Regions from separate parts of the Paenibacillus sp. FSL K6-1217 genome, predicted to be linked through region 1. Evidence: predicted binding sites of a transcription regulator. Region 1 holds the regulator's gene; each other region holds the start of a gene.
What was found. Region 1 encodes Rex, which represses fermentation and respiration genes when NADH is low (regulators of the CRP and FNR family bind a similar motif). Its sites were predicted from a motif close to TTGTGAAATATTTCACAA; they were not measured.

Region 2: a site for Rex is predicted at 3,368-3,385, ahead of MHH28_RS03110 (DUF1641 domain-containing protein). Genes of this name have one in related genera too.
Region 3: a site for Rex is predicted at 4,166-4,183, ahead of MHH28_RS20295 (formate/nitrite transporter family protein). Genes of this name have one in related genera too.
Region 4: a site for Rex is predicted at 3,341-3,358, ahead of pflB (formate C-acetyltransferase). Genes of this name have one in related genera too.

Annotation. Positions count from the first base shown of each region.
Region 1 covers NZ_CP150271.1:2,363,665-2,371,264, reverse strand. The annotation lists gene MHH28_RS10585 (hypothetical protein) at 1-351, shown strand, start outside; gene dinG (ATP-dependent DNA helicase DinG) at 467-3,328, shown strand; gene MHH28_RS10575 (redox-sensing transcriptional repressor Rex) at 3,508-4,158, shown strand; gene MHH28_RS10570 (amidohydrolase) at 4,148-5,449, shown strand; gene MHH28_RS10565 (DUF5590 domain-containing protein) at 5,479-6,000, shown strand; gene MHH28_RS10560 (hypothetical protein) at 6,399-6,941, shown strand; gene MHH28_RS10555 (AAA family ATPase) at 6,934-7,600, shown strand, end outside.
Region 2 covers NZ_CP150271.1:764,167-771,766, reverse strand. The annotation lists gene map (type I methionyl aminopeptidase) at 1-585, opposite strand, end outside; gene MHH28_RS03120 (SGNH/GDSL hydrolase family protein) at 804-1,433, opposite strand; gene MHH28_RS03115 (NAD(P)/FAD-dependent oxidoreductase) at 1,600-2,778, opposite strand; gene MHH28_RS03110 (DUF1641 domain-containing protein) at 2,810-3,247, opposite strand; gene MHH28_RS03105 (nitroreductase family protein) at 3,572-4,189, shown strand; gene MHH28_RS03100 (hypothetical protein) at 4,266-4,874, opposite strand; gene MHH28_RS03095 (hypothetical protein) at 5,515-6,507, opposite strand; gene MHH28_RS03090 (sigma-70 family RNA polymerase sigma factor) at 6,486-7,079, opposite strand; gene MHH28_RS03085 (X2-like carbohydrate binding domain-containing protein) at 7,259-7,600, opposite strand, start outside.
Region 3 covers NZ_CP150271.1:4,599,676-4,607,275, reverse strand. The annotation lists gene MHH28_RS20310 (glutathione peroxidase) at 1-257, shown strand, start outside; gene MHH28_RS20305 (formate--tetrahydrofolate ligase) at 543-2,177, shown strand; gene MHH28_RS20300 (FAD-dependent oxidoreductase) at 2,663-4,027, shown strand; gene MHH28_RS20295 (formate/nitrite transporter family protein) at 4,284-5,111, shown strand; gene MHH28_RS20290 (MFS transporter) at 5,668-6,879, shown strand; gene MHH28_RS20285 (GNAT family N-acetyltransferase) at 6,940-7,464, shown strand; gene MHH28_RS20280 (MOSC domain-containing protein) at 7,454-7,600, shown strand, end outside.
Region 4 covers NZ_CP150271.1:2,609,245-2,616,844, reverse strand. The annotation lists gene MHH28_RS11845 (ABC transporter substrate-binding protein) at 1-26, shown strand, start outside; gene adhE (bifunctional acetaldehyde-CoA/alcohol dehydrogenase) at 564-3,185, shown strand; gene pflB (formate C-acetyltransferase) at 3,447-5,708, shown strand; gene pflA (pyruvate formate-lyase-activating protein) at 5,832-6,569, shown strand; gene MHH28_RS11825 (ABC transporter substrate-binding protein) at 6,768-7,600, shown strand, end outside.

The sequences.
Region 1 (7,600 bases):
TACCGCAAATGCATTGAACAGTTCCGGGAAGTTACGGCTAAGTATCCGGACAGCCTCGCTGCCCGCCTGTATCTGGCAATGGCTTACCTCCAGGAGGGGGAAGGCGACATTGCCTGGGGCCATCTGGAGCACATGCTGGGCCTGATCCGTGAGGTGAAGCTGAAGGCAATGATCTATAATGCGATGGGGTGTATCCGGGCTTCCCAGGAACGCTTCGTTGAAGCCAGCGAGCTGTTCAGCCTGTCGCTGCTGCATGATCCGGAGCTCCCGGAGCCTAACGTTAATCTGGAGGTATGCCGTAAGCGGGGCGGGAAGCTTGAGTTCGGCCGGCAGCTGGTTTCGCTTTTATAATTTATCCTCGGTTTCTTCAGGCGATGCGCCCCACTTCCCGGGGTGTGCATCGCCTTTTTTCGTAACTTCTGTTATGCTGATAAAGAGTCTCAAGTGAAAGGGAATAGAACTTATAATGAAATTTGCCGTGCTTGATTTTGAAACTACGGGAACCCAATCTGTAGGAGAGATCATCCAGGTTGGCCTTGCCATTATAGAAGAAGACGGGACGATTTCCCGGGTGTATGGTTCCTACGTCAAGCCCGGAGCGCCCATTCCTCCTTTTATAACGGGCCTGACCGGAATTACAGACAGCGATGTACAGGATGCGCCGGAGCTTGATGAGATGATGATGGAGCTGGTGCCGCTGCTGGATGATGTGGTCCTCGTTGGACACAATGTGGCGTTTGACTTTCATTTTTTGCAGAATGCGCTGGACCGCTGCGGTTACTTGCCGTTTCAGGGGCGGATTCTGGATACAATCGATTTTCTCAAAATATGCTTCCCCTCGCTGAGCACCTATCAGCTGGGCGCGGTAAGCAACCACTTCGGCATTACGCATGACCGTCCCCATCAGGCGGACAGCGATGCGCTTGCCACGGCTATTGTGCTGCTCAAATGTCTGGAAGAGCTGCGCAGTCTGCCGCTGCTGACCGTTCAGCGGCTGAATGAGCTGTTCGCGGACGAAGACAGTGATTTGGCCTGGTATTTCGACGGTCTGCTGCGGGAGCGGGAGATGGAGACCTTCCAGCCGGAAGGGGAGCTGAGCTTCTACCGCCAGCTTGCGCTGGCGGTGGGGGACTGGGCGGAGCTGGCTTTGCCGCGGGAGGAAGGAAGCGTCAACCCGCTGGAGAATATTACCTTTGAAGAGTATATGGATGAGGTGACGCTGCGGCTGAAGGCCGCTCTTCCCCAATATGAGAGCCGTGAGGCCCAGGAGCTGATGATCCATGAGGTTATTACAGCGCTGGAGCAAGACAAGCATCTGCTGATTGAAGCGGGGACAGGCACCGGCAAATCGCTGGGGTACCTGCTTCCGGCTATCTACCACAGTGTGAAGAGTGACCAGAAGGTGATGGTCAGCACACATACCATCAACCTTCAGGACCAGCTGCGTGAACGGGACATTCCGCTCTTGACCAGCGTTGTGCCGTTCCCGTTCAAAGCCTCCATCTTTAAGGGAAGAGGGCACTATTTGTGTCTGCGCAAGTTCGAGCACCGCATGAACAAGAAGGACTTCACCAGTCCAAGAGAAGAAGCGCTTACCGCTGCACAGATGCTTGTCTGGCTGACCCAGACGACCACCGGCGATGATGAGGAGCTTAACTTAAGCGGGCGGGGCGGCGATTTCTGGGAGACGGTAGCCAGTGATACCGACTCCTGCCTGGGACGCGCCTGTCCCTGGTTCCGCAAATGCTATTACCATCGGGCCAAGCATGAGGCGGGGATCTCCGATGTGGTGGTTACCAATCACTCCAAGCTGTTCGCCGATGTCAAAGCCGGGCATCAGCTTCTTCCGGCGTACGATCATCTTGTTATTGATGAGGCTCATCATCTGGAGGATATTGCCGGCAAGCATCTTGGCATGCAGATGAAATATTTCACATTCGCTCATACGCTCACCCGTCTCTACAAGGACAGCCGGAGCGGGCAGCTGCCTGCCCTCCGCCAGAGTCTGCAGTCTTCGGGCAGTGAGCAGGCTTCCGAATGGAGCGGCGTGATCGACCGGATCTATCCCGATTTGCTGACCGTGAAGGAATCCTGGGATGCGCTCAGCGACAGGCTCTTCAGTCTGCTGCCTGAGCGCAGCGATGCCGGGGCCGGTGAAGCCGGCCAGCTGGTGGCCCGCCTGCAGCCGGGCAAGAAGCCGAAGGACTGGGAGGAGCTGGCTGCTCTTGAGAATACGCTGAACCTCAGTCTGAGCGATATCATCCGCAAGGGGGACAGGATGCTCAGCGAGATGCGTGATACGGACAGCCAATCCTCGTCGGACAGTCTGGTGACCGACATAGGCGGGTTGTTCAAGGATCTGGCATCCATTAGAGAGCAGATCCGCTTCTTCATGAGCCTGAATGATGAGAATATCGTGTACTGGCTGGAGGGAAGCGGCAATTATAAGGGCAAATCGCTCCAGATGTATGCCGTTCCTGTAGATGTCAGCACCCAGCTCAGGGAGCTGTTCTTCGACAAGAAGAAGAGTATTATCCTGACCTCGGCCACCTTATCGGTGGATAAATCCTTCCAGTTCATGATTGATAACCTGGGGCTAGGTGAGGCTGCGGAGCAGGGGCGTCTGATGACTGCTCTGCTTCCGTCGCCGTTCAAGTACCGTGAGCAGGCGCTGCTGGTCATTCCCCGTGATTTCCCGAGCGTCAAGGGAAGTATAGGGGATGCCCGGTTTGTAGATACGCTGGTGCAATCCCTTGCCGAGACGGCTGTAACAACACGGGGGCGGATGCTGGTGCTGTTCACCTCCTACAAAATGCTGCGCCAGGTCTATGAGCCGCTGAAGGAGGCGCTTGCTTCTCAGGATATCGCAGTGCTGGGTCAAGGTGTGGAGGGAGGCAGCCGGAGCAAGCTGATCCGCCGCTTCCAGGACAGCCCGGCCTCCGTCCTGCTCGGGACCAGCAGCTTCTGGGAAGGGGTCGATATTCCCGGAGAAGCATTGACCTGCCTGGCCATTGTCAGACTCCCGTTCCAGCCGCCGAATCATCCGCTGGCAGAGGCGAAGTCGGAGCTGCTTCAGGCTCAGAAGAAGAACCCGTTCATGAAGCTGTCCGTGCCCCAGGCCGTTATCCGCTTCAAGCAGGGCTTCGGGCGGCTCGTCCGCACGGCACAGGACCGGGGCATCGTGATTGTTTTTGATACCAGGGTGATTGAATCGTACTACGGGAAGTACTTCCTGTATTCGCTGCCCGGTCCCAAGATGGAGCATATGCTCACCGAGCAGATGGTCCCGAGAATTGCCGAATGGCTGGAAGACGGCGGGGTTTCCTAATTGGGGCGCTATTGCTATTATTAATAAGTCAAGGTTCACCTGAAGATCCGTTTTCCGCTGTCCTGCCATTCCGGCAGGCTGCGGGGCACGGTTGCTATAATCGGATAAGGTTACGAAGCGAGTTGTGCGAAGTTCATCACAGCAGGATATGCTATCAAAACTTTTAAGGAGGAGAATACATGAAATCGGATAAAATATCGGAGGCCGTCGTCCGCAGGCTCCCAGTGTACCTGCGTTTCCTGAACGATCTCCAAAAACGTGAAATCTCCACAGTCTCTTCCCAGGAGCTGGGCCAGAAGCTGGATCTGAACCCCGCCCAGATCCGCAAGGATCTCGCTTATTTCGGTGATTTCGGCAGAAAGGGCATCGGCTACGATGTATCTTATCTGATCGAGAAGATCCGCCATATCCTGAAGCTTGACCAGCAAATTAATGTGGCCCTGGTCGGAGCCGGTAATCTCGGCCATGCTTTGTCCAACTACAATGCTTACCTGAAGGATACGATGAAAATCACGGCCGTCTTCGATGCCTACCCGCCGAAGGTGGGCCAGCAGATCAACTCGCTGGTGGTGCAGCCGATGGAGGAGCTAAGCGCTACGATCCGCTCTCAGGGCATCCGGATCGGGATTATCACCGTGCCGGACAGCGAAGCCCAGAATGTGGCCGATATTCTTGTAGACTCCGGCATCGAGGCGATTCTGAACTTCGCACCGGTTATTCTCAAGACGCCTGCCAATATCCGGATTCATGCCGCAGATTTCACTACAGATCTGCAGAGCCTGGCCTATTATTTGCATGATGGAAAGGAAGAGGCTGAAGATGAGCAGTAAGACCACGATAATCAAGAACGGATACTTTCTGGTTCCGGGCAGCGACAAGCCGGTTCTGAGCGGGTATATGACCCTCGAGAATGATCTGATTACTTACATAGGCGAAGCTGAGCCGGCAGTGGAAGAAGGCGCTCTGGTCGTAGACGGCAGCCGTCTGCTGTTCATGCCGGGTCTGGTCAATACCCATGGGCATACGGCGATGTCACTGCTGCGCGGATACGGGGACGATATGGTGCTTCAGTCCTGGCTGCAGGAGAAGATGTGGCCGATGGAAGAGAAATTCACTGGTGATGATGTATATTGGGGAACCTCCTTGTCCGTGCTGGAGATGCTCAAGGGCGGCACAACTACCTTCCTCGATATGTATGATCATATGGACCGGGTAGCGGAAGTGACCGAGCAGTCCGGCATTCGTGCTGTGCTGATGCGCGGCGTGATCGGGCTGTGCCCGGAAGAGATCCAGCAGTCCAAACTTGCGGAAGCGATTGCTTTTGCCCGTAACTGGCATGGCAAGGCTGACGGCAGAATCACGACCATGCTCTCTCCTCATGCTCCCTACACCTGTCCTCCAGAGTTTTTCATGAAGTTTGTGCAGGCTGCCCATGATCTGGACCTGCCGATGCACACCCATATGTCCGAGACGCGCCATGAAGTGGAGCAGAACGTGGCCGACTACGGCCTGCGTCCCGTTGCGCATCTGGAGAAGCTCGGAATGTTTACCCGTCCGTCCCTCGTGGCCCACGGGGTGCATCTGAACGATGAGGAGATCGGAATTCTGGCCCGCCATAACGTTGGCGTGTCACATAACCCCGGCAGCAACCTGAAGCTGGCCAGCGGGGTTGCGCGGGTTCCTGAGCTGCTGAGAGCCGGGGTGAAAGTGTCCCTCGGTACAGACAGCGCGGCAAGCAACAACAATCTGGATATGTTTGAAGAGATGAGGCTGGCGGCTTTGATCCACAAGGGCGTAAGCGGCGATCCTACAGCGGTACCGGCTCCTGAGGCGCTTCTGATGGCGACGGAGTACGGGGCGCAGTCTATTTTCCTGAGCGGGGTAGGCCGGCTTGCAGCAGGGATGAAGGCCGACTTCATCGCACTGGATATTGACCAGCCGCATCTGCTGCCGCACACCGATCTGCTCTCCCACGCCGTATATTCGGCAAGTGCCAAGGATGTGGAGCATGTATGGGTTAACGGTAGGCAGGTTGTGAAGCATGGACAATGCCTGACCCTTGATGAAGAAGCCATCCGCCGCAAAGCACAGGAGACGTTCGAGAGCCTGCTGAAGCGGTAATTTAGGAGAACGGGAAAGGAAGCAACGCGGTGAAGAAGAAGAGGAGAAAATGGATATGGCTGGGAATTATCCTGGTGCTGCTCCTTCTGTTCGGACTTAGCCAGTTCTATGCCTACATTATGAAGGACCAGTGGAACGAGCGGAATGAAGCCAAGGAGCTGGCCCGGGCGCGTACCGGATTAACAGAGGTCACCAAGGCCCAGAAATCCGTCTGGGATGAGAATGAGATCTACTGGGTGCTGACCGGCAAGAATGAGGCAGGGACCGAGATGATGGTGTGGGTCCGTTTCACCGTGGAGGGCAAGCCTGCCGGAGGCGACAACGGCCTGTATGCCGAAGAGCTGAGTAAAGGAACCTCGGAAGAGAAGATGCGCGGGATCATTGCCGCCCAGCTGCCGGACATTACGATTGAACGGCTGCTGCCCGGTGTATACAACGGAGAATATGCCTGGCAGTTATTTTACAAAAAAGACGGGCGTTACTATTACAACTTCTACCGCTTCACAGACGGCAGCGCCATCGGTGAAGGGTACAGTCTGCCGAACCGTTAAGCTAAGCGCTCAGCGGCAGAATAATTTGCGGGAGAACAGAAATATCTGTTCTTCCGTTTTTTTATATATAAGGGCTGGAGATATTGATATACCAATTGCTACACTCAGTGTGTTCCTTATTGGCTAGCGCCAATCTGTATGTACGCTCGATCAAGGAGCTAACTTTGCACCAACGATTGGCCGATAAAAAAAGATAAGCTCATGAAACATCCAGAAATTAGTATCAAAAATTTTAAATATATTCACAACTTTATGTAAAATCGTATATACACCTGTGATATACTACTACTTGTATTAAGACATGCTTAAGAGCATGTCAGTCTCGGATAGGCGCTAGACACGCTGGCTGGTCTTTATTATAGAGTTATGCTCGGTCATTATTGAGAGGAGGACGTTTCTTGAAACTGCGTCTTATGCCTGTACTGCTAACGTCTCTGCTGTCTGCTGCATTATTGTTTGGTGGCTGGTATTCCTACCGTCAATTCGTGGTGCAGGAGCCGCTACAGAAGCTGGTATCATCCTACGAGGGAGTGAAGGATTCCCATATTACTATTAAACGCAATGAAGTCACTTTGAAACTGGATTTGCAGCCGGGCACGAAATTACGTGAGCTGGTGCAGTATGTATCGAAGGAAGGCAGCGCCGCCATCGATGGCCGGACCCTCAAGCTGGATGTAGAGCAGAAGCCGAGCGAGCTGCTGGATGAATACTGGGATAAAGCAATGTTCTCTGTAGCGGAAGCGATGGAGAGCCGGAAGTATACATTGATACCAGCGAAGCTGGATGGACTGAAGGAGCAGGACAGCAAGTACAGCGGGGTTACAGCCGCCACAGAGATTGACGACAACAATGTGTATGTAAGCCTGAGCAACGGCACAGAGAGCAAATTCATCATTCTGCCGCGTGCAGCAGCCAAGATGGGAGTGTGGAACCATGCCTAAGTACTGGAAAGAGGTTGTAGCCGGATTCGTTCCGGTCATGCTGATTTTTATGGCTTTTGTGGGGATTAATATCTTTCCTGTAATCATAGCACTGGGCATGGTTGCCGCGCTCCTGTTCATTGCCCACGCCCGCGGCGGTCTGACAGTTAATGCAGGTGCGGATAAGAAGCGCAAGAAGAACGGCCCCTCCAAGCTGACCTTTGAAGAGATCGGCGGACAGGACAATGCCAAGCAGGAGCTGCGTGAAGCGCTGGATTTCCTGATCCGGCATGAAGAAATCAGCAAGTTCGGGATTCGCCCGCTGAAGGGGATTCTGCTTACAGGCCCTCCGGGAACCGGGAAGACGCTGATGGCCAAGGCTGCGGCGCATTATACTAACTCCGTGTTTGTAGCTGCTTCGGGTAGTGAATTCGTTGAGATGTACGTCGGCGTCGGCGCCGGACGCGTACGCGATCTGTTCAAGGATGCCCGTACGCGCGCGCTCAAGGAGAATAAGCAAAGCGCAATTATTTTCATTGATGAAATTGACGTTATCGGCGGGAAGCGCGAAGGCGGGCAACAGCGTGAGTATGATCAGACGCTCAATCAGCTGCTGACCGAGATGGACGGGATTTATAACAATGATACCCCGCGCATTCTGCTGGTAGCCGCAACGAACC
Region 2 (7,600 bases), 1.6 Mb from region 1:
GCCTTCTTTCAGCACTGTCGTCACACGCGGATTATAAAAGGGCAGAATCTCAAACGGCTTCTCATGCAAAGACTTGCCGATGCCGTGGCTGCACAGGTTACGCACTACTTTATAGCCGCGCTTCCGTGCTTCCGACTCCATAACCCGGCCGATCTCGTTCACCTTCATTCCCGCCCGGAGGTGATTAATCACGCTCATCATGGTCTCTTCCGTGCTCCGGCAGAGGTGGACCAGCTTCTCATTGTACGGAGGCAGTTGAAACGATACCCCGGCATCGCCATAATAACCGTTCAGCTCGGCGGATACATCAATATTGATCAGGTCCCCGGCCTGAATCACACGTTGTCCCGGAATTCCATGTGCCACCTCTTCATTGACACTGATACAGGTGGTGCCAGGGAAGTTATAGGTTACCTTTGGAGCAGATTTTGCGCCAAAATGGTTCAGAATCTTCGCCCCCACTTCATCCAGCTCCGCTGTCGTCATTCCGGGAACTACACTTTTCTTCATCTCCGCAATGGTATGGCCTACCACTGCACCCGCTGCTTTCAGTCCCTGCATATCCTGGAGCGTCTCGCTCGTCATTCCGGCTCACATTCCTCTCGTTATCCAAGCTTCACCTTGAGTATGTATCCTACAAGTATAACAGCCTTGTTACGCAGAGTGAAATCTACGGTACGCCGCCTGCCGTTCAGCGGCTAAGGGCCTGCCAAGATAAATGTCAAAAAACCGGCCCCTGCGTTTGCAAGGACCGGTTAGCGCGGCGATTTCAATATTAAGCAATGCTCCCGCTGCTTTACATTTTAGCGGATGGCACCTACGGCCTTCATCCAGGCTTCGGCGATTAACGCATGTCCCGCCGGGGAAGGATGCACGCCATCCCCGGCCCAGAAGGCCGGCTCGGCCTTGACGGATGCCGCTGCGAACAGGCCGTCCAGCGGCACCAGCACCGCGCCGTATTCACGGGCCAGTTCACGGACCACATGGATTTTGGGGTCCAGATCCTGACGCCAGCCCTTGCGGTCTTCCGGCACCGGCAATACGAACGGCTCCACCAGCACCAGCTTGGCATCCAGATGCTGCTTGGTCCGTTCAATCAGATCGCGATACGAAGACTCGAATTCAGCCGCTGTAGTCTCCTGACCGGAATCATACCGCCGCCAGGTATCATTCACTCCAATATAAATAGACACCCAGGTTGGCTTCAGCGCAAGACAATCCCGCTCCCAGCGCTCCTGCAGATCGACCGCGCGGTTGCCGCTGATCCCGCGGTTCAGGAATGTAAGGTTCTGCTCTGCATACTGCAGTCCAAGCCGGGCGCCCGCCATCAGCGCGTAACCTACACCCAGCGATGAAGCATCGGCGTAATTGCGTCCGCAATCCGTGATACTATCCCCCTGGAACAGGATGATATCGTTCTTTTGAAATGGCATGCCTGAAATCCTCCTATGAAAACATCTGTATTATATAAACATGATCATTATAGCAAATTGACTTTCCTGCGGACACGTTTTCATTGAAAATTATTCCTTCTATTTAAATTAGAAATCCCCCTTAGGCTGCCGTAGGACAGCCCCGGGGGGATCTTAGGATAGACGATTAATACGCCAGGCTGAACAAGCCATGGATATGAGTCAAGTAACGGATATTGCTCGCTTCCTTCATCAGCGTAGCCGGCAGGCCCTTCAGCGGAGTGGAGTTGCCGCCGACAATGGCTACCCCGTCTTTGCGTCCCAGGCTGGCGAGTGTGCCGGAATTGACCGGGCTGAAGGCTTCCTGCGGTTGATCATGAAGATAAGCGAACAGATTGTAACCAATCAGTTCACCCATCTGCCAGGCGATCTGTGCCGTTGGCGGATAAGGACGTCCATCCGGCGCGAAGACAACGGCGCTGTCGCCGGCTACAAATACATTCGGATGTGAAGTGGACTGCAGGAACTCATTCACCGTGGCCCGGCCGCGGTTGACCTCAAGACCGGATTCACCAACCAGCGGATTACCCTGCACGCCGCCTGTCCAGACGAAGGTGTTCGCCACAATCTGCTGCCCGTCCTTCAGATCAATAATGTTGTCAGTCACCTTTGTAACCGGAAGGCCGGTCAGGAACTGAACCCCGCGCTTCTCGAGGCTGGCCGTAGCACGTTCAATCAGATGATCCGGCAGGACAGGGAGAATCTTTGGACCCGCTTCAACGAGCAGCAGCTTGATCTCCGCAGGATTCACTCCGTACTGCTTAGTCAGCTTAGGCAGGATGTCAGCAATTTCGCCCACCAGCTCCACGCCGGTCAGTCCGCCGCCGCCGATCAGAATCGTGGCATCCGCCGCGTTGCGTGTTTTGGAGTAGTCACGAATCCGGTCTTCAATATGCCGGCGAATCCGGAGCGCATCCGCTGCTGATTTCAGCACCATGCTGTACTCTTCAAGTCCCGGAATCCCAAAATACGCTGTTGTGCTGCCCAGACCGACCACGAGAGCATCATAGGTCAGCATGACGCCGTCCGAGAGAATAACCTGCTTGTTCTCTGCGGAGAACGAATTGACCTTGGCAATTCTCAAATCAATATCTTTACCGGCGAACAGCTTCGCCAGCGGCATGGCCACGGCCTGTTCAGACGCACTGCCCGCTGCAAGCCGGTGCAATTCCGTAATAATCTGATGTGTCGGATATTGATTGACTACTGTAATTTTGGCTTCTGCTTTGCTCATATATTGGCGTACGGTTAAGGCACTCAGCAGACCGCCGTAGCCTGCGCCCAGAATCACGATATGTTTTGACATGATTATTCCTCCATCATTAAGTAGTACGGGCTTATTTGCCCGATTGACGTTCACCGCTGACCTGCAGATAGGCATTCATGAACCGGAGCGCCTTCTGTACCTGCGGGTCCTTGATCATCTTCATCATGCCGAATACGCTGATCGTCTCGCTGCTTGCATCCGCGCGGTCTTTCGCTTCAATGGCAGTGGCCGCCAGATTCTTGGCAGAGTCCACCACAGGTCCTGCTATTTCCTTGATCGCACCAACTGTATCATTCTTCAGTACTTCATCCGTGGCTACGGACTGCACAAACTCTAGTGATTTGGATAATACACTGACCATTTGTGTGATCTGCGGCAGCTGCTCTACCAGAACCATCAGAGATTGCTGAACCTCCGGCTTCATAAGCTCTTTCAGCACATCCTCTCTGGGAAGGGCTGCTTCTGGTATTTCTTGTTCAGGCATAGTTTGGGTAACCGTTTCTGACATATCGAAGTCTCCTTTTACAAATGATATTTTTGCACAATGATATCCAAGTGAAACTATGTGACTATTATAACACTCTATTTGTTATTATTGTCACAATCTTTTTGGTTTTTCAGTATTTTTTTGTGATTTTAATCACTATCAAAGGAAACTCATCGAATCCAGCCGTTTGTTCAGGATAAATTTTCAATTTATTATGTATTTATTCATTGACGTATACTGAGAGTCGTGATATCTTAAGCAAGTAACTAAATGTAAGTTTATTAATTAATATTAGCAATTGATTTTAACTAAGCAGCATACATATGTAGATGGAGGTAATTATTTATGAGTACTTTTTCCGAATTGGTGCAGTCCCGCAGATCCGCTAATAATTTCGTGGAAGGTGTGACCATCCCGCAGAGCGAACTTGAAGAGATGTTCTCCCTGGCCCGCCTGGCTCCCTCGGCTTATAATCTTCAGCACGCACATTACAAGGTAATCAGTGATAACACGGTGAAGGAAGCGATCCGCAGTAACGCGTACGGTCAATACAAGATTCACACCGCGTCTGCTGTTATTGTGGTGCTGGGGGACAAGAATGCCTACCTGCAGGCTCCTGAAATCTATAGCGGGCTTAAGCTGCTGGGAGCGATGAGCGAGGATGCTTATGAGCAAACCATTCAATCCATTAATGCTGCTTATACCGGTAACGATGCGTTCCAGCGGGATGAAGCGATCCGCAATGCTTCGCTGTCGGCGATGCAGTTCATGCTGATTGCCAAGGATAAGGGCTGGGATACCTGCCCGATGATCGGCTTCGATCCGGAGGCTGTGAAGGCTACCCTCGGTCTCGCTGACCATTTGGTTCCGGTGATGCTGATTACCATCGGCAAGGATAACCAGCACAAGATCAGACCGCGCGGCTACCGCAAGCCGGTGAATGAGTTTGTTGAATTTATCTGATCGCAAAAAGGGTCCTCCGGCTAATAAACCGGAAGACCCTTAGCTATACCATCATGCCGTATTCTTAATCCCATACTCACCGGGCATACTGCAAAATCGCCACAGCCGCACGCTCCTGCCGCTCCACATCCGTACTGTGCAAGGCCGCTTTAAGGATAGCCAGTGCATGCGCTACCGTAGCTTCATCCACTTGAACCGAAGGGGAACCGGCGGTACTCCCGCCTTCACCAGCCTGATTCCCGAGCCACAGATCGATTCGGGCTGTGGGCAGCACTCCTGAATAGGCAGTTATTCTGCTGTCAGATGCAAGCAGCTCTGTTACAGCCGGATGAACCCCAGTGCGGGGCAGACTCTTCAGCCAGGTGACGCCGCGCCGGTGGGCCGTACTATCCTCTGTGCCGCTGTGCCGGGTATCATAGAAATAATCGCCAAGATCCCCGAGATATACCCACTCTTCATCGGCAATCAGCACATAATCTCCATCCTGCATCGCATTGACGAAGATATCCAGGGTATTCGCTGCACTTTCCAGCTCCTGCCCGTGATAGCTGGCAGCAGCCAGCTTACGAATAATCTCTTCTCTGCTGTTATGCTCCAGATCACCCACGCCGGGATAGCCTGCACATATATAATTATTCTCCAAAAAGGACTTCAGCAGCCCGCTGCCGATTTCGTCAAGCTTCATTCCATACAAGCTCATTTCCGTGTCCTTTCCCTCCTGGCAAGACTGCCGGAGTGTACGAAGCATTGAAACCATCCTTTCCATTATACAGCAAAGGCTAAGGGATTTGAATGCAGCAGATTCTAAGCAAACCGCAGAATAAGAGCGCTTACAAGACCATTCCCATAACAGGAAGTGCAAATTTAAAAATTTCGGCTTTTTACTATTTCAGGCACTGACGATATAATTCAGGTATCAGCTCAAGGAAATACACACTGCAATAAGAGCATAGGCCAGGGCAGCATCTCCGGCAGCTAATCTTAAGCAGCGCTACTCCTTGTGACTGAGACTATATCTTTGATCCTGGCATTCCTGCCTTTTAAATCTCGATCCCTGCGCGAAACGGTATGAGCTTCTTAAAGCTCACAGGCTACACCATCCAATCCTATCGTGGCAAGAGGATCAGTTAGAGCAGTATGAATGTGCAGGATAGGCAAAATTCACTGCCGCCTCGGACGATTTCTACCCGGCTGAGTACAAAGGATAGGATAAGGAGTCTGAGACTAACATGGGTATAGTGGTAACAATATAAACCTCTATTGTTGATGTACTGATCAACAATAGAGGTTTATATGTGTTTGCACAGTCTTACCGCCGCTCTAGGTTAACGCAGGCCTTCAGCCACTTTTAGCAGCATCTCTCTGGTGACTTCAGCCGATCCGGTTCCTACCTCATGCATTATATTTCTCTCCTCGTTCTCCCGCAGCTCAATCCAGCGGATGTAAGCATAATAGCCATTGCTGTTATTCTCATATGCTTGGTGAATCTCCACATACAAGGCCTCCTCAGAACCTACCTTCAGATGCTCAACCTTTGTATCCGCCCAAACATCAGACATAAGCTGTGCCCAAGGAGTGAGCGGGGAATAGGTAACGGAGATGAAATCATTCTCTCCCTTAGGACCTTGATATACCAGCTGAGGACTTACCGTCCCGGCCAACTGGTTGGGTACGTTGAAGCTCTTGATCCAGGCATAATGCGCACCGGGCTTCAGCCGTTTGGTTAGAACATTGGTGTATTTTTTAATCCAGGAATCATCGGTAATGCCCACCGTACTGTCTGATCTTCCTTCGGCAAAATGATATCCTTCCGGCAATCTGCCCGGCACGCTCAGCTCACCAGCGACAGGCTCTATAGCCTTCCTCCAGCTCTCGATATCCTTGAATATCTGCGGACGGTTAATCATACGGAGCTCTTTCATTCCGTTTGGCCTGGCAATTAACAGCATAGCCGATTCATTCACTCCAAGCTGAGACTGAATATCCGCAATCATCCGCCGGGTATTGTTGGCAAAGGCTGCCGATTCATTCCCTTCCTGCTGAATGTTCACTTCCAGCCTGGTGGCTCCATAGGTAACCTGCCATAGCCGCTCCGCACCATAGACCACGCCGCCGAATAGCATCAGTCCGCAGAGTACCAGGGCGATCCTCGCTGTCCCGCGCACGCGCACGGGCCTCCCGGTAACAGTATTTCCTCTCTGCTGCGGCTGATGGAATTGCTCAAAGCTCGCTGCTAACCGCTGCTCTAGCGGCTCCGGTATCGTTGTATGTTGTTTATACCTGTTGAACTTCTGTTTCAGTTGACTTTCGGCAGACATGTCCATTCCCCCTTCATCTCCTCTTCCTCCGTAAAAGCCGCTTGCTGCCGCAGCTTACGCAGCGCCTTGTGATGCCTCGACTTCGCAGTGCCCAGCGGTATGTCCAGGGCCGAGGCAATCTCGTCATAGCTGCATTCCCCATAGTAACGCAGGACAATTACGCTACGGAGCTTAGGCGGCAGTCCGCTGACCAGCTGCATCAGCTCTCCCTGCTGTTCCTGGACCAGAAGCTGCGCGTCCGCCCCCGGATATAGATTCTCAGCTGCATGCTCCCGGCTGCGGTTCATGAGCCGCAGCCTGCGCCAGCTCCTCCGCTTCCAATTGCTGCATTGTCTCACAATCATTCCGTTCAACCATGCCCCGAATGGCCGCTTGCCATCATACTTCGACAGACTGCGGAACAGCTCGATGTAGATTTCATTGACTACATCGGCCACATCCGCCTGCCGGTTCACCAGCAGACAGACCGTCCCGTATACCTGCTGCCTAATATTGTTATGTAGTAAGGTGAATGCTTCTTTATCTCCATTGCCCAGCCTTTGCAGACAATCCCGAAGCTCTTCTTCTGTCATCTTCCTCTCCCCTCTCTATCTTGCTTACACTCTATATTGGTCCGCTACAGGCGGAAGGTTCCCTTGCTAGGCAATTTATTACATCCTGACATATCAAAAACCGGCTGCCCATGAGTTTCGTCATGTGCAACCGGTGATTCTGCTGCCGCCGGAACCTGCCCGGCTATGCGTTAAACAGATTATAAGGGCTCATTCCCCCATATCAGATTGCCGGAGAGGTAAGCCGGAAGCTTGGCCCAATCCGCAGGAGCTGTGCCCGCTGCATTGAAGGAATAATCATCGGACTGGTTATAATTGGTCCAGTCCACCTTGGAGGCCCGCATCTGGATATCGATGCTGGCTCCCGGAGCAAGCGAGCCTGCTGCTGCTGTGAAGCCCAGCTCCAGATAATGATCCGCTCCACCTAAGGCTGACGGAAGCTTCACGAACGTTCCGGTCACATTGGCGCTTCCCGCCTGCGACCAGTCACAGAAGAAATTCTGAGCCTGCTCGCCGTCACTGGTGTAATAATATCTGAGCTT
Region 3 (7,600 bases), 2.2 Mb from region 1:
GCGAGGAAGCGGAGTCCTTTTGCCAGATTAACTATGGAGTCACGTTCCCGGTGTTCGCCAAGGTCGATGTGAATGGTCCGGATGCGAGCCTGCTGTTCCAATTCTTGAAGGGCCAGCAGCCGGGTGACGGCGAGAGCAGTGATATCCAGTGGAACTTCACGAAGTTCCTGGTGGACCGCAGCGGCAATGTGGTGGCCCGTGTCGAGCCGAAGGAATCACCGGAGAGCATGAAGGGGCTTATCGAATCCCTGTTGTAATGAAGCTGAATTAATCTGTTGCGAGGTTGGAGCCAGGCTATACGCGCTCTCCCGGATGGTGGTGCACCTGTGCCCGGTCCGGGAGTTTTTGCATATTATAACAGTGTATCTGCTCCGCGCAGTGGCTGGTTATTCAGTACACCGTTACCCCTCCTATGAAAATTATCCTTGAATCTTTTCAGAGACCCTGTATTCTTTGAAGAGACATGGTTCGCCTGACTACAATGAATCGCATACAGGAAGCAAGGATGCAGGATAATAACGGCAGGAGGGTTACATAGAGGCATGAGGTTAATTACAGAGGTAGCATCGGCAGCGGGAATCAATGAGGAGCATCTGGAATTGTACGGCAAATATAAAAGCAAGCTGGCGCCCTCGCTCTGGGCAGAGCTGAAGCACAAACCGGACGGCAAGCTGGTGCTGGTTACCGCAATGAATCCTACGCCCGCGGGCGAAGGCAAGACGCTGACGACGATCGGACTGGCCCAGGCTTTGAATGTAGCGGGAGTGCGTACGGTAGCAGCGCTGCGTGAACCTTCGCTTGGTCCCTGCCTGGGGATGAAGGGCGGAGCGACCGGAGGCGGCAAGGCGCAGATCGTTCCGGCGGATGAGATTAACCTGCATTTCACAGGGGATATCCATGCGGTGAGCGCTGCACATAATCTGCTCTCGGCGATGATCGACAATCATATGTTCCAGGGCAACAGTCTGGGGCTTGATCCGCAGCGTATCGTCTGGAAAAGAGTTATGGATATGAATGACCGCAGCCTGCGGAATATTGTGACCGGCATGGGCGACGGCAACGGGACTGTGCGGGAGAGCGGCTTCCAGATTACAACAGCCTCTGAGATTATGGCCGTGCTGTGCCTGTGCAGCGACCTTGCGGATCTGAAGCAGCGGCTCAGCCGCATTCTGGTCGGGTATGACCATGCAGGCCAGCCGGTAACGGCACAGGCGATCGGAGCGGTGGAGGCGATGACTGCGCTGCTGAAGGAAGCGGTGAAGCCGAATCTGGTGCAGACGCTGGAAGGGACCCCGGTCATTGTGCATGGCGGCCCGTTCGCCAATATTGCCCACGGCTGCAGCAGTGTGATCGGAACCCGCTACGCGCTGAAGCTGGGCGATGTGGTGGTGACGGAGGCAGGCTTCGGCGCGGACCTGGGGGCCGAGAAATTCATGGACATCAAATGCCGCCAGGCCGGGCTTGCTCCTGCGGCGGCTGTCCTGGTTGTAACGGTGAAGTCGCTGAAATACAACGGCGGCGTCCGCAAGGAAGAGCTGTATGAGGTCAACCGGCCGGCGCTGCTCTCCGGATTGTCCAATATGGTGCGGCATATTGAGAATCTGCGCAAGTTCGGCGTGCCTGTGCTGGTGGCGCTGAATCATTTTGAAGGGGATGCCCCTGCTGAAGTGAATGAGGTGCTGGAGGCCTGCGGGCGGCTGGGAGTACCTGCTGCGGTATCCAAGGTATGGGCTGAAGGAAGCGCGGGCGGACAGGAGCTGGCTAAAGAGCTGATGAAGCTGCTGGACCGGGAAGAGCCTGTGAATGTTACACCGCTCTACGAAGACCATCTGGATATCCCGTCCAAAATCAACCGCATCGTTACGGAAATCTACCGTGGTACGGGAGTAACCTTCTCTCCGGCAGCCAAGCGCAGTCTGGCTATCATTGACCGGCTGGGCCTGCACCATCTTCAGGTCTGCATGGCCAAGACCCCGTATTCCTTCTCGGATCAGCCCCGGCTGCTCGGTGCGCCGGAAGGCTTCACCATGGGCGTCCGGGACATCACCCTGTCCCTCGGTGCGGGGTTCGCTGTAGTGATCACCGGGAACATGGTCACCATGCCGGGCCTCCCCGCCAAACCGGCGGCAGAAGGCCTGCGGGTGGATGAGGATGGCGTGATTTCAGGTCTGGAATAAGACATCATGAGCGAATAGATGTAGTTTGGCCTCACTTTACCGCAGGTATGCTACGGTGGGTGAGGCTATTTGGTATGCAAAAACAAACATGTCTTTCAAGGCACAACTCCAGCATGAAAATGAGCGCGTGCCTAAAAACAGAACGAACACAGTGGGACCGGGAGCGCCGCATAAGCCAGGTTCACTCCTGCTGTTTCCTGCTCCTGGCAGACATAATGCCCCTCCTCCGGGGGAAACTAAGCCAAGGTTGAAGAGGGAATCGGTGGCACAGGTGGAGTGGATGAAGTGGTGAAACTCCAAAGTGATTAAAATTTGAAATTGTGAACATTGTGAGGAAAATCACAAAAGTGCTTGTAATGTGATAAATATCACAATATAATCAATGTATGAAGTGAAAACAATCACAAACGTATAGTTTTATAAGCACAGTCACGAGCTCACAAGCCCTACTAAATAAGCTTTTCAACTTGGAGGAGGAAGAAATCATGAAAGTAGCAGTCATTGGATGTACCCACGCCGGAACGGCCGCCATTGTAAATACCGCACAGTTGTACCCGGATGCACAGATTACGGTCTACGAGCGCAACGATAATATCTCGTTCCTGTCTTGCGGCATTGCCTTATACGTTGGGGGCGTGGTCAAGGACCCGCAGGGACTATTCTATTCCTCCCCGGAACAGCTTGCCGCGCTGGGTGTGCAGACGAAGATGCGTCATGAGGTAATCAACATTGACACCGCCCGCCGGACCCTGAAAGCCCGCAACCTCGTGACCGGCGAGGAAATGGATGATACTTATGACAAACTAATTATGACAACAGGCTCATGGCCGATCGTACCTAAGCTCGAAGGAATAGAGATGGAGGGCATTCTTCTCTCGAAGAACTACAATCACTCCAACACCATTATCGAAGAAGCGCAAAAGGTGAAGAGAATTACTGTGGTCGGCGCCGGGTATATCGGAGTGGAGCTGGTGGAAGCTTTTCAGATGAACGGCAAGGAAGTTACGCTGATTGATGGGGAAGACCGTATCCTGAGCAAATATCTCGATGAAGAGTTCACTACACCGATCCAGCAGTCGCTTGAGGATCATGGCATTAAGCTGGCGCTTGGCGAGAAGGTCGCCTCGTTCGCCGGTGAGAACGGCAGAGTGACCAAGGTGATTACCAGCAAGGGAGAGCATGAGACCGATCTGGTCATTCTCTGCATCGGCTTCCGTCCGAATACCGAGCTGCTGAAGGGTCAAGTGGATATGCTGCCGAACGGCGCAATTATGGTCAACGATTATATGCAGACCAGTCTGCCGGATGTCTATGCTGCTGGTGACAGCTGCGCGATTCATTACAATCCAACTGGTAAACACGCGTATATCCCGCTGGCCACCAACGCAGTGCGTATGGGAACGCTGGTTGCCCGCAATCTGGTCTCGAACACGATCCCTTACATGGGTACACAAGGAACATCGGGCATCAAGATCTACGAGGACAATATTGCCGGAACCGGACTGACTGAGGATGCCGCCAAGGCCGAGGGGATGGATGTGGAAAGTGTCATGCTGATCGACAACTACCGTCCGGAGTTCATGCCAACCTTCGAGCAGGTTCAGGTAAAAGTGGTCTTTGACCGTGCCACCCGCCGCATTCTGGGCGCACAGATCATGTCCAAGATGGATTTGACGCAGTCGATCAATACCGTATCGGTCTGCATCCAGAATAAGATGACCGTAGACCAGCTGGCCTTCATCGACTTCTTCTTCCAGCCGCATTACAACAAGCCTTGGAACTTCCTGAACACAGTCGGCCTCCAGGCGCTGCCGAAACCGGCTGCAGTCAAGGAGCCAGTCCACGCTTAATTATACCGTCACGAACTGGAGCCCGCTCAGGGCTCTTTTTTTGGCCATGCAAAATACTAAAGCTACCTTTCCATCTGCGGACTTTTTTATGATAAAAAGCACTCTGTGCTGCAAGCTTATATGGTAAATTTGACATGTCAGTGAAAACTTTCACTTAGTTTTTCGGATAGTGATTTTTATCACGTAAATGTGATTGGGATCACGTTACAATGGCATAAAGGAACAAATTTTAAGTAATTAGAAGGGGATAGGAATCATGGCTTATAACAAACCGCAGGGAATCGCTGAAGTGACGGTAGAGAACGGAATCAAGAAAGCACATAATCCGCTCAGCACTGTACTCATTCTCGGTTTTCTGGGAGGAGCGTTTATCGCGCTCGGATTTTTGCTGGATATTCGTGTCATCGCCGGTGCGCCCGCCGAGTGGGGGTCCATTGCTAACTTCATCGGGGCTGCGGTGTTCCCGGTTGGACTGATCCTGGTGCTGCTTGCCGGAGGGGAACTGCTGACAGGCAATATGATGGCGGTGCCGCTGGCGTTCATTGCGAAGAAGATCTCGTTCTGGGAAGTCATTAAGAACCTGGTGCTGATCACACTGAGCAACCTGGCTGGCGCTTTGTTCGTCGCTTATTTCTTCGGTCACATCGTTGGCCTTACATCGGATGGAGTGTATCTGGAGAAGCTGGTAAGTATGGCGGAGCATAAGATTGATGCGTCCTTCCTGCAGGCCTTCATCTCCGGGATCGGCTGTAACTGGCTCGTAGCACTGGCCGTATGGCTCTCGTACGGGGCGGATAACTTCAGCGGCAAAATCCTCGGTATCTGGTTCCCGACCATGGCGTTTGTAGCCATCGGCTTCCAGCACGTTGTAGCTAACATGTTCCTTATCCCTGCTGCGATCTTCGAAGGACATTTCACTTGGGGACAATATGTCGCCAACTTCGTTCCGGTCTGGCTGGGCAATCTCACAGGCGGTGCAATCTTCGTGGCTGCGGCGTACTGGATGGCTTATCTGCGCAAGGAGCCGGCAGCTGTGAATTCCGTGGAAGGCCTCCCGGCGGCAGGCTTGAAGAAACACGCTTAATAGATATTTAACCGGTGTAGTTGACCGGCTGCAGCATAAGTTGGCTCAAGCACTTCCTGGCTTCTTGGCACACCCGCTTTGCGGGAACCCTGGAGACAGGGAGTGTTTTTTGTTAAAAGAGAAGAATTTATATGTTGCACACGATAACTTATCCTTCTATTTCTCGCTGAAACGGTACAGTCCTTTAAGGGACGGCAAGGCCGCTTCCACTTGATAAAGGAGATTGTCCCTACAAACAAAATTCACCGTGGAATCCGATTCGGGGGAACGAAATCGGGCTTCACGGTGAATACAATAGGGAGTGTTTCATATGGATCATTACCCCGGCTTCCGGGGAACGAATCAGCGCGGGCGAGGGTTTTTTCTTTACGTGTGAAAGAGCGGGTTATAGAATATAAAATATCGCGGCAGCGGTAAAACAGGATTGATGTTCAGTAGATTGTTTTCTTCGTTTCCCGCGATAAAGCATTAACGCATATGCTTGCCCTGTCTCCTGTTTTGGGATGATACTGGATGGATTAATGACAGCTATGTTACAGGGGATGACAGACAAAGTATGAGATTCTTGCAAGCCTATCCGAAGGAAATTAGAGTATTCTTGATTGCCAGTCTTATTAATGCTACCGGCAGTGCGCTGATGTGGCCGCTGGTTACGATGTACGTATTCGATGAGCTGGGACGCAGTATGAAGGACGCCGGAATCGTTCTGCTGGTGCAGTCGCTCGGCGGAATTGCCGGACAATTACTGGGCGGTTCTTTATATCATAAAGTAGGGGTGAACCGCCTGATTGTCGGCGCCCTGGCGATGAATGCCCTGACGCTGTTTGCGCTCCCGTGGGCGAGCGGAAGCTGGAGTGTGTTCATTATCGTAATGGGACTGATGGGATTGTTCAACTCCCTCTCCCTTCCGGCCATTCAGGCCTTTATCGGCTTCCGGTTCGCGGAGCAGCGCGCGGAGCTGTTCAATATCATCTATGTTGCCAATAATATCGGGGTAGCTCTGGGGACCTCGCTGAGCGGCTTCCTGGGCAATTATATGCTGAGCTTTGTGCTCAACGGGGTAACCTCAGCCGTATTTGCCGGCTTCTTCTTCGTCTATCTGCGCAAGGTAGGGGCGGCACCGGCTCAGGGCCAAGCGGCTAAAAAGCATCCCCAGAATGAAGTGTCGGGCTGGAGACTCCTCGGCCATACACGGATCTATCTGTTCATGGCGGTAGGCTCGATGTTCCTGCTGATCGGCAATTCGATCTGGAACAGCGGGGTCTCGCCGTATATTATCTCCGAAGGCTGGTCGAAGCAGTTATACGGCTTCCTCTGGACGCTGAACGGCGTGCTGATCTTCGCGGCTCAGCCGCTGGTCAGCCTGATCAAGCGGGGGTTCGCCCAGACCTCAACGGCGCAGATGACCGCAAGTGCAGTCTTTTATCTCGCCGGATATGCGGTCATTCTGTTTATGCCAAGCTATCCGGGGCTGCTGCTGGGTATGGTGCTGGCAACCCTTGGGGAGATGCTGATCTCTCCGGCGATGCCTTCCTTCATCTCGGAGCATGCCCAGCGCAGCGCGCCGTTCTATCTCGGGCTCAGCGGCGGGATCGGCGCGGTCGGCCGGGTCATCGGTCCTTATCTGATGGGAGTTCAATTCGACAGGGGCGGCCTTGCGCCAACCGGCTGGCTGGCTTGCGGCATGGCGGTGCTGTCTGTGGGATTCTTCGCGGTCCATGCCTATATGAACCGTTCAGCCGTAGAGCCTGAGCGCAGGACTGCATAACCGTGCACGCTGTAACTAATCCTTTTACTATCTGCTTAGTAAGGCAAGGGGTGTATAATGATGCAACCAATCAACAGAGATGCTGCGCTGCTCATCCGGCCCTCCGAAATCAGGGATGCCCGTGAGCTGATAGTTCTTGACAATATGATCTGGACAGAGGATACAACCCCGGGTCCGCTGATGTGGCGCTCGCGGGAGGACTATCTGCTGCATGCGCCGCCCGGCTCCCAGCTTGTGGCTTTGCAGGACGGGGAGCTATGCGGCTATGTAGGCTTCGGCTGTCCCAGCGGGATGGAGAGTAACCGCCATGTATGTGAGGTGAATATCGCGGTCCATCCGCGGTTTCAGCGGCTGGGTGTAGGCAGCCGGCTGATTGCGGAGATCAAGCGCCATGCAGCCAAGCATGGAATCCGCAAGCTGCGCCTGCGTGTACTCTCCTGCAATACACCGGCGCTTAAGTTCTACCGCAAATGCGGATTCGAGGAAGAGGGACGGCTGCGGGAGGAATTCTACTTAAGCGGACGTTACGTGGATGAGGTATTTATGAGCTGCTGGCTGACGGGAGGAGAAGGGGATGGAGACTGAAATGAAGATGCAAGTCATCTCGCTGAATGTAGGTAAGCCGAAGACGGTGGAATACCGCGGGAAGCCGCTGGACACCGGAATCTACAAGCTGCCGGTAGACGGGCCGCTTGCCCTTCGGGCCGGAGGGTTCACCGGA
Region 4 (7,600 bases), 250 kb from region 1:
TCTTCGATACGATTAAGGTGGAGTAGCTTGGGATGTCTCTTCCTAGACTTGGGGGAAGAGATGAATAAGGGGGACAGCAGAGATGCTGTCTCCTTTTTTTGAAATATAAGAATGTATAGGTTTCACGCTACACATTATCCTTCTATTTCTCGCCGAAACGGTACCGTCCTTTAAAAGGACTCCAAAGCCGTTTCCACTAGAAAGCTGGGATTTATATTTATATTCACCGTCAGAGTGAGGCTAAAGAAGAGCAATGAATGAACCGAAGTGACGCCTTGGCATTCATGAGCTGAATTCCCTGAGGGCAACGCAGGCAATGCAAGTTAAAGGGGGCCATCAACAATGTAGCTTCCGTATTGCGTTCGCAGAATAGACAAATATCAATTAAATATTACATATAATATGGAAAATGTACCGGTATATGATCGAATGAAAGCGCTTTGAAAACAACTCAAAAAAAACTTTAAACTTTGTGAAAGATTTCACTATACAAGGTGAAAAGGATGTGCTAAGATAAATGTATAGAAAGAAACAACCTAAAAATTGACAGGAGGACGAGGGAGATGGCAGTTAAAAACGAAGTCGCCGCCCAAGTGAAACAAACCACCGCTGAAGAGTATATTCAGGTTTTGGTGGATAAAGCAAAGAAAGCCCACGAAGCGTTCATGGGCCTGGATCAAGAGCAGACAGACACAATCGTTCATGCAATGGCGCTGGCCGGACTCGACAAGCATATGTACCTGGCAAAACTAGCTGTTGAAGAAACAGGACGCGGAGTATACGAAGACAAAATCACGAAGAACATCTTCTCCACTGAATATATATGGCACGGAATTAAGTACGACAAGACTGTAGGCGTTATTGAGGATAACGCTTATGACAGCTTCCAGAAGATCGCCGAACCTGTCGGAATCATTATGGGTATCACACCGGTAACCAATCCAACATCCACCACGATGTTCAAGGCTTTGATTTCCGCTAAGACACGTAACCCTATTATATTCGGTTTCCACCCTTCAGCGCAAGAGTGCAGCGCGGCAGCAGCCAAAATTCTGCATGATGCGGGCGTAGCAGCCGGCGCACCTGAGAACTTCATCCAATGGATTGAGCTTCCTACGATGGACAAAACAAACGCGCTGATGAACAATCCGGACGTTGCACTGATTCTGGCAACCGGCGGATCGGCAATGGTCAAAGCAGCTTACAGCTGCGGTAAACCGGCACTCGGCGTAGGTCCTGGTAACGTGCCTGCCTTCATTGAAAAGAGTGCTGACATTGATCAGGCTGTAACTGACCTGATTCTGTCGAAGACATTCGATAACGGTATGATCTGTGCTTCCGAACAGGCAGTCATCATTGAAGAAGCCATCTTCGACCAAGTGAAGAAGAAAATGATTGCGAACGGCTGTTACTTTGTAAACAAAGAAGAAGCTGCCAAGCTGACAAGCGGCGCGATGAACGTAGAGAAATGTGCGGTTAACCCGGCTATCGTTGGCCAATCCGCTGTGAAGATCGCTGAAATGTGCGGCATTCAGGTTCCTGCCGGAACGAAGATCCTGGTTGCTGAGCTTGAAGGTGTAGGTACTAAATATCCATTGTCCGCTGAGAAGCTGAGCCCGGTTCTGGCTTGCTACAAAGTGAAGAATGCTGATCAGGGTATCGAACGCGCAGCTCAAATCGTTGAGTTTGGCGGCATGGGCCACAGCTCGGCTATCCATTCGAACAACGAAGAAGTAATCATGAAGTTCTCCAACCGTCTGCAGACTGGACGTATTCTCGTCAACTCGCCATCCACACACGGCGCAATCGGCGATATTTACAACACCAATATCCCTTCATTGACACTGGGCTGCGGATCTTACGGACGCAACTCGGTATCGCAGAACGTGACTGCAATCAATCTGATCAACGTGAAAAGGGTGAACCGTCGTACCGTGAATATGCAATGGTTTAAAGTACCTGACAAGATTTACTTCGAAAAGGGAGCCACTCAGTATCTGGCCAAAATGCCTGACATCACACGCGTAGCAATCATTACTGACCCTATGATGGTGAAGCTGGGTTATGTTGAAAGAGTGGAGCACTACCTGCGCCAACGCCAGACGCCTGTAGCCATCGAAGTGTTCTCGGAAGTTGAACCAGACCCATCGACCACTACTGTAGAAAAAGGCGCGGCTATGATGAACAGATTCCAGCCGGACTGCATCATTGCACTCGGCGGCGGTTCCCCAATGGATGCTGCCAAGGGAATGTGGCTGTTCTACGAACATCCGGATGCAGACTTCAACGGTCTGAAGCAGAAGTTCATGGATATCCGCAAACGGGTATACAAATTCCCTAAGCTCGGCAACAAAGCAAAATTCGTTGCGATTCCAACCACTTCGGGTACCGGTTCTGAAGTTACATCGTTCGCAGTTATCACAGACAAGACCACAGGTAATAATACGAAGTATCCTCTGGCTGATTATGAGCTGACTCCAGATGTAGCCATTATCGATCCTGAGTTTGTATACAGCTTGCCAAAAACTGCAGTTGCCGATACAGGTATGGATGTATTGACCCATGCTATCGAAGCTTATGTATCTGTAATGGCCAGTGACTATACCGATGGTCTGGCAATCAAAGCGATTCAGCTGGTATTCCAGTGGCTGGAGAAATCCGCACTGCAAGGCGATAAGCTGGCCCGTGAGAAAATGCACAACGCTTCTACACTTGCCGGTATGGCATTTGCCAATGCATTCCTGGGTATCAACCACAGCTTGGCGCACAAATGGGGCGGACAGTATCACACCGCACACGGCCGCACCAATGCGATCCTGATGCCGCATGTTATCCGTTACAATGCCAAGAAACCTACGAAGTTCGCTTCGTTCCCTAAATATTCGCACTTTGTAGCTGACGAACGGTATGCTGAAATCGCCCGTATTCTGGGATTGCCGGCACGTACTACCGAAGAAGGCGTAACCAGCCTGATCAATGCCATCCGCGATATGAACAAAAAACTCGGTATCGAAGAATCCTTCTCGGCTCTTGGTTTCGATCCTAAGGACTTTGAATCCCGTGTAGACTATCTGGCTGACCGTGCATTTGAAGATCAATGTACAACTGCCAACCCTAAAATGCCGCTGGTATCTGAGCTTGCTGATGTATACCGTAACGCATTCTACGGCAAATTCGATAACTAATTAACGGTTGTCTGGCAAAGAATAAGGTTAAAGATTAATATAGGACTGGATGAAAGTGACAAATATCACCGAAAGAGTGATATTTGTCACAGTCCTTTTTCAGAAAATAAACTAAAATGTTTATATAAACAAAGATCCCGGTTATACAGTCACGATTGTGAATTTTATAACAACCAGTAGCTAAGGGATCACGAGACACGGGATTAACCTTCAAGCCCGCGATCTCTACAAATATACTAAATATAAATGGAGGGATTTAGCATGTCGGTGATTGAAAAAGAAGTACAAGAGGTTAAGTCGGGCTGGAGAAGTTTCACAAAAGGTACATGGGCTAAGAAAGTTGACGTTAACAACTTTATCGCCAAGAACATCAAGCCTTACGAAGGAAGCGAAGAATTCCTTGTAGGTCCTACCAGCAATACTACTGAATTGTGGAAGATTATCTCCCAACTGAGCAAGGAAGAAAGAGAAAGAGGCGGCGTATGGGATGTTTCCCTCGATACTGTCTCCACCATTACTTCCCATAACCCTGGTTACATTGACAAGGACAAGGAACAGATTGTAGGCGTTCAGACTGATGCGCCATTCAGACGTTCCATTCAACCGTTCGGCGGTATCAAGATGATGATCGATGCTACCAAGGCTTACGGCTTCGAGCTTCCGCAGAATATCGTTGACATGTTCACGAACATCCGCAAAACGCATAACCAAGGCGTATTTGATGCATATACACCAGACATGAGAGCTGTGCGTAAATCCGGTGTAATCACAGGGCTTCCTGATGCTTACGGCCGCGGACGCATCATCGGCGACTATCGCCGTATTGCTCTGTATGGTATTGATTTCCTGATCAAAGACAAGAAGCAGCAACAGACTGAGCTTGAGGTAGACTCCATGACTGAAGATGTAATCCGTCTGCGTGAAGAACTGTCCGAGCAGATCCGCGCTCTGGGCGAACTGAAGCAAATGGCAGCAGCTCACGGTATGGATATTTCCAAACCGGCTATGAACTTCAAAGAAGCTACACAATGGGTATACTTCGGTTATCTGGCAGCAGTGAAAGAGCAGAATGGTGCGGCAATGTCCCTTGGACGCGTATCCTCCTTCCTCGACATCTATGTACAACGTGACTTTGAAGAAGGCACTCTTACTGAAGAACAAGCTCAAGAAATCGTTGACCATTTCGTAATGAAGCTGCGTATCGTGAAGTTCCTGCGTACGCCTGACTATAACGATCTGTTCTCCGGCGACCCAACTTGGGTTACAGAATCCATCGGTGGTATGGCTGAAGACGGTACAACCCGCGTAACCAAGAACAGCTTCCGCTTCCTGCATACCCTGTACAATCTGGGACCGGCTCCAGAACCGAACCTGACGGTACTGTGGTCCGAGAAGCTGCCTGAAGGCTTCAAGAAATATTGTGCTAAGGTTTCCATTGAGACCAGCGCTATCCAATATGAGAACGATGATGTTATGCGTCCATACTGGGGTGAAGATTATGCGATTGCCTGCTGCGTATCCCCAATGCGTATCGGTAAGCAAATGCAGTTCTTCGGTGCCCGTGCCAACCTGGCTAAGGCTCTGCTGTATGCAATCAATGGCGGTAAAGATGAGAAATCCGGCGCTCAGGTTGGTCCTGAATATCCGGCGATCACTTCTGAATACCTGGATTACAATGAAGTAATGAAACGGTTCAAACCAATGATGGAATGGCTGGCTAAGACTTATGTCAATACGCTGAACATCATTCACTATATGCACGACAAATATTCCTACGAACGTATCGAAATGGCGCTGCATGACCGCGACATTCTGCGTACGATGGCTTGCGGTATCGCCGGATTGTCCGTTGCTGCTGACTCCCTGAGCGCAATCAAATACGCGAAGGTTAAGCCAATCCGTAACGAAGAAGGCATCGCAATCGACTTTGAAACTGAGGGCGAATTCCCTTGCTACGGTAACAACGACGACGCTGTTGACAGCATCGCAGTTGAACTGGTTGAAACCTTCATGTCGATGATCCGCAAAAACAAAACTTACCGTGATGCTGTACCGACTCAATCGGTATTGACCATCACTTCAAATGTTGTATACGGCAAGAAGACGGGTACTACTCCTGACGGACGTAAAAAAGGCGAACCATTCGCTCCTGGTGCTAACCCAATGCACGGACGTGACAAGAAGGGTGCCTTGGCTTCCCTGAACTCTGTTGCCAAACTGCCGTACTCCGATGCACAGGACGGTATCTCCAATACCTTCTCCATCGTTCCTAAGGCACTGGGTAAAGACGAAGATTCCCGTAAGTCCAACCTGGTCTTCATGATGGACGGATATTTCCACAATAACGCTCAGCACTTGAACGTTAACGTATTTAACCGTGAACAGCTGCTTGACGCTATGGATCACCCAGAGAACTATCCGCAATTGACTATCCGCGTATCCGGCTATGCTGTTAACTTTATCAAGCTGACCCGTGAACAACAGATGGATGTTATCAACCGTACATTCCACGATTCCATGTAAGAAGGGTTCTTGCTCTATAAGAACTGAAGATAAACTACAGAGCTGCCGCCCTTGAAAGAGGGCGGTACACTCTTGTTTAAAAGTCATTAAAATTTTAAGTTATTTTTGAAAGGATGACCTCTCATGCTTAAAGGACATATCCACTCTTTGGAAACGTTTGGAACGGTGGATGGACCGGGTATCCGCTTCGTGCTTTTTATGCAGGGCTGCCTGCTTAAGTGTCAGTATTGCCACAACCCCGATACCTGGGAACTGAATGAAGGCAAGGAAATGACCGTCGAGGAAGTGCTGGCGGAAATTGAGCCTTACCTGAATTATTATAAAACCTCGGGTGGCGGTCTGACCGTATCCGGCGGCGAACCAACCCTGCAGGCTCATTTTGTCAAGCAGCTGTTCACCGAAGTGAAGAAACGCTGGAATCTGCATACCACACTTGATACCAACGGCTATAATGATGGATCGAAAATTAGCGACCTGCTTGATGTTACCGACCTTGTACTGCTCGATCTGAAGCATATTGATGATGAAGCACACATCAAGCTGACCGGCAAATCCAACGACCGTACCTTGAAGCTGGCCCGCTGGTTATCTGATAATAACCGCAAAATGTGGATTCGCCATGTGTACGTTCCCGGTATTCATAATAAGGAAGCGGATCTGCAGAATCTCGGCCGCTTTATTGGTACGCTGAATGGAGTAGAGAAATTCGAAATCCTGCCTTATCATGTGATGGGGATCTACAAATGGAAAGAGCTTGGCCGTCCCTACGAGCTTGAAGGGGTGGAGTCACCTTCCGACGAAGAAGTGCAGCGTGCATACCGGCTGATTGAAGAGGGCCGTAAAGAGTCTGCATTGGTCTAATTGCATCTAATAATTTCGAAAGCGGAGCTTCTATTCTGAGGAGTTTCGCTTTTTTGTATGTCAGGAAATCTGACTGAATCCGCTTCCAGTAGAGGATTTTATCCCTATTGAAGATGAATCTTAACCTTACGGTAACAAATCTGGTTTTCTATAATAAGAGTTGTAAGGGAATTCATAAAATAGGGAGGGTCACCCGTAATGAGAAAAAGTCTAACACTGCTGTTGTCCCTGATGTTCGTTAGCTCGGCGCTGCTGGCTGGCTGTGGAGGCAACAAGAATAATGCGTCTCCAACGACAGAGCCTGCTGCGACGAATGAGGCCGCTGCAACCAATGCTGTTGCAACGGAAGAACCTGCCAGCGCTGAACCTTTTGAGATGACGGTCCGTCATACCCAGGTTGGGGCAGATAAGCAGAAACGATTGGCTATTCTTGAGGATGTAGTGGGCAAAGTGCAGGCGGATGTGCCTGGGCTGACCTTCAAGCTGGATGGAGTAGATTCGGATGTGAACCGTAAGGAGAAGCTGCGCGGTGAGATGGCAGCCGGCAACCCACCGGAGATCTTCGACCTGTTCGGCAGCCCGGACTCCAAGATCTATGCCAAGGAAGGCAAGCTGCTGGACCTGACCCCGATTCTTGATGAATTAGGCATCAAAGACAAGTTCTCCAATCTGGACCCGTTCACCTATGAGGGCAAAATCTACGGCCTGCCGATCGGCGGCTCTGGAGAAGGCTTCTTCTATAATAAAGAATACTATAACAGCAAGGGCTGGAAGGCTCCAACCACCTTCGCTGAGCTGGAGAAGCAGCTGGCTGATATTAAGGCGGATGGTAAAGTGCCTATGGCCGGTGCTTCCAAAGCGGGCTGGGTACCGCTGATGCTGGCCAACCATCTCTGGTCCCGTTATGCCGGACCGGATGTGACCGCGAAGTTCGCTACCGGTGAAGCAAAGTGGAGTGATCCGAACGTAATCAAGGGCTTGGCGAAATACAAGGAATGGGTGGATAAAGGCTACTTCAAGAAGGGCGAGCT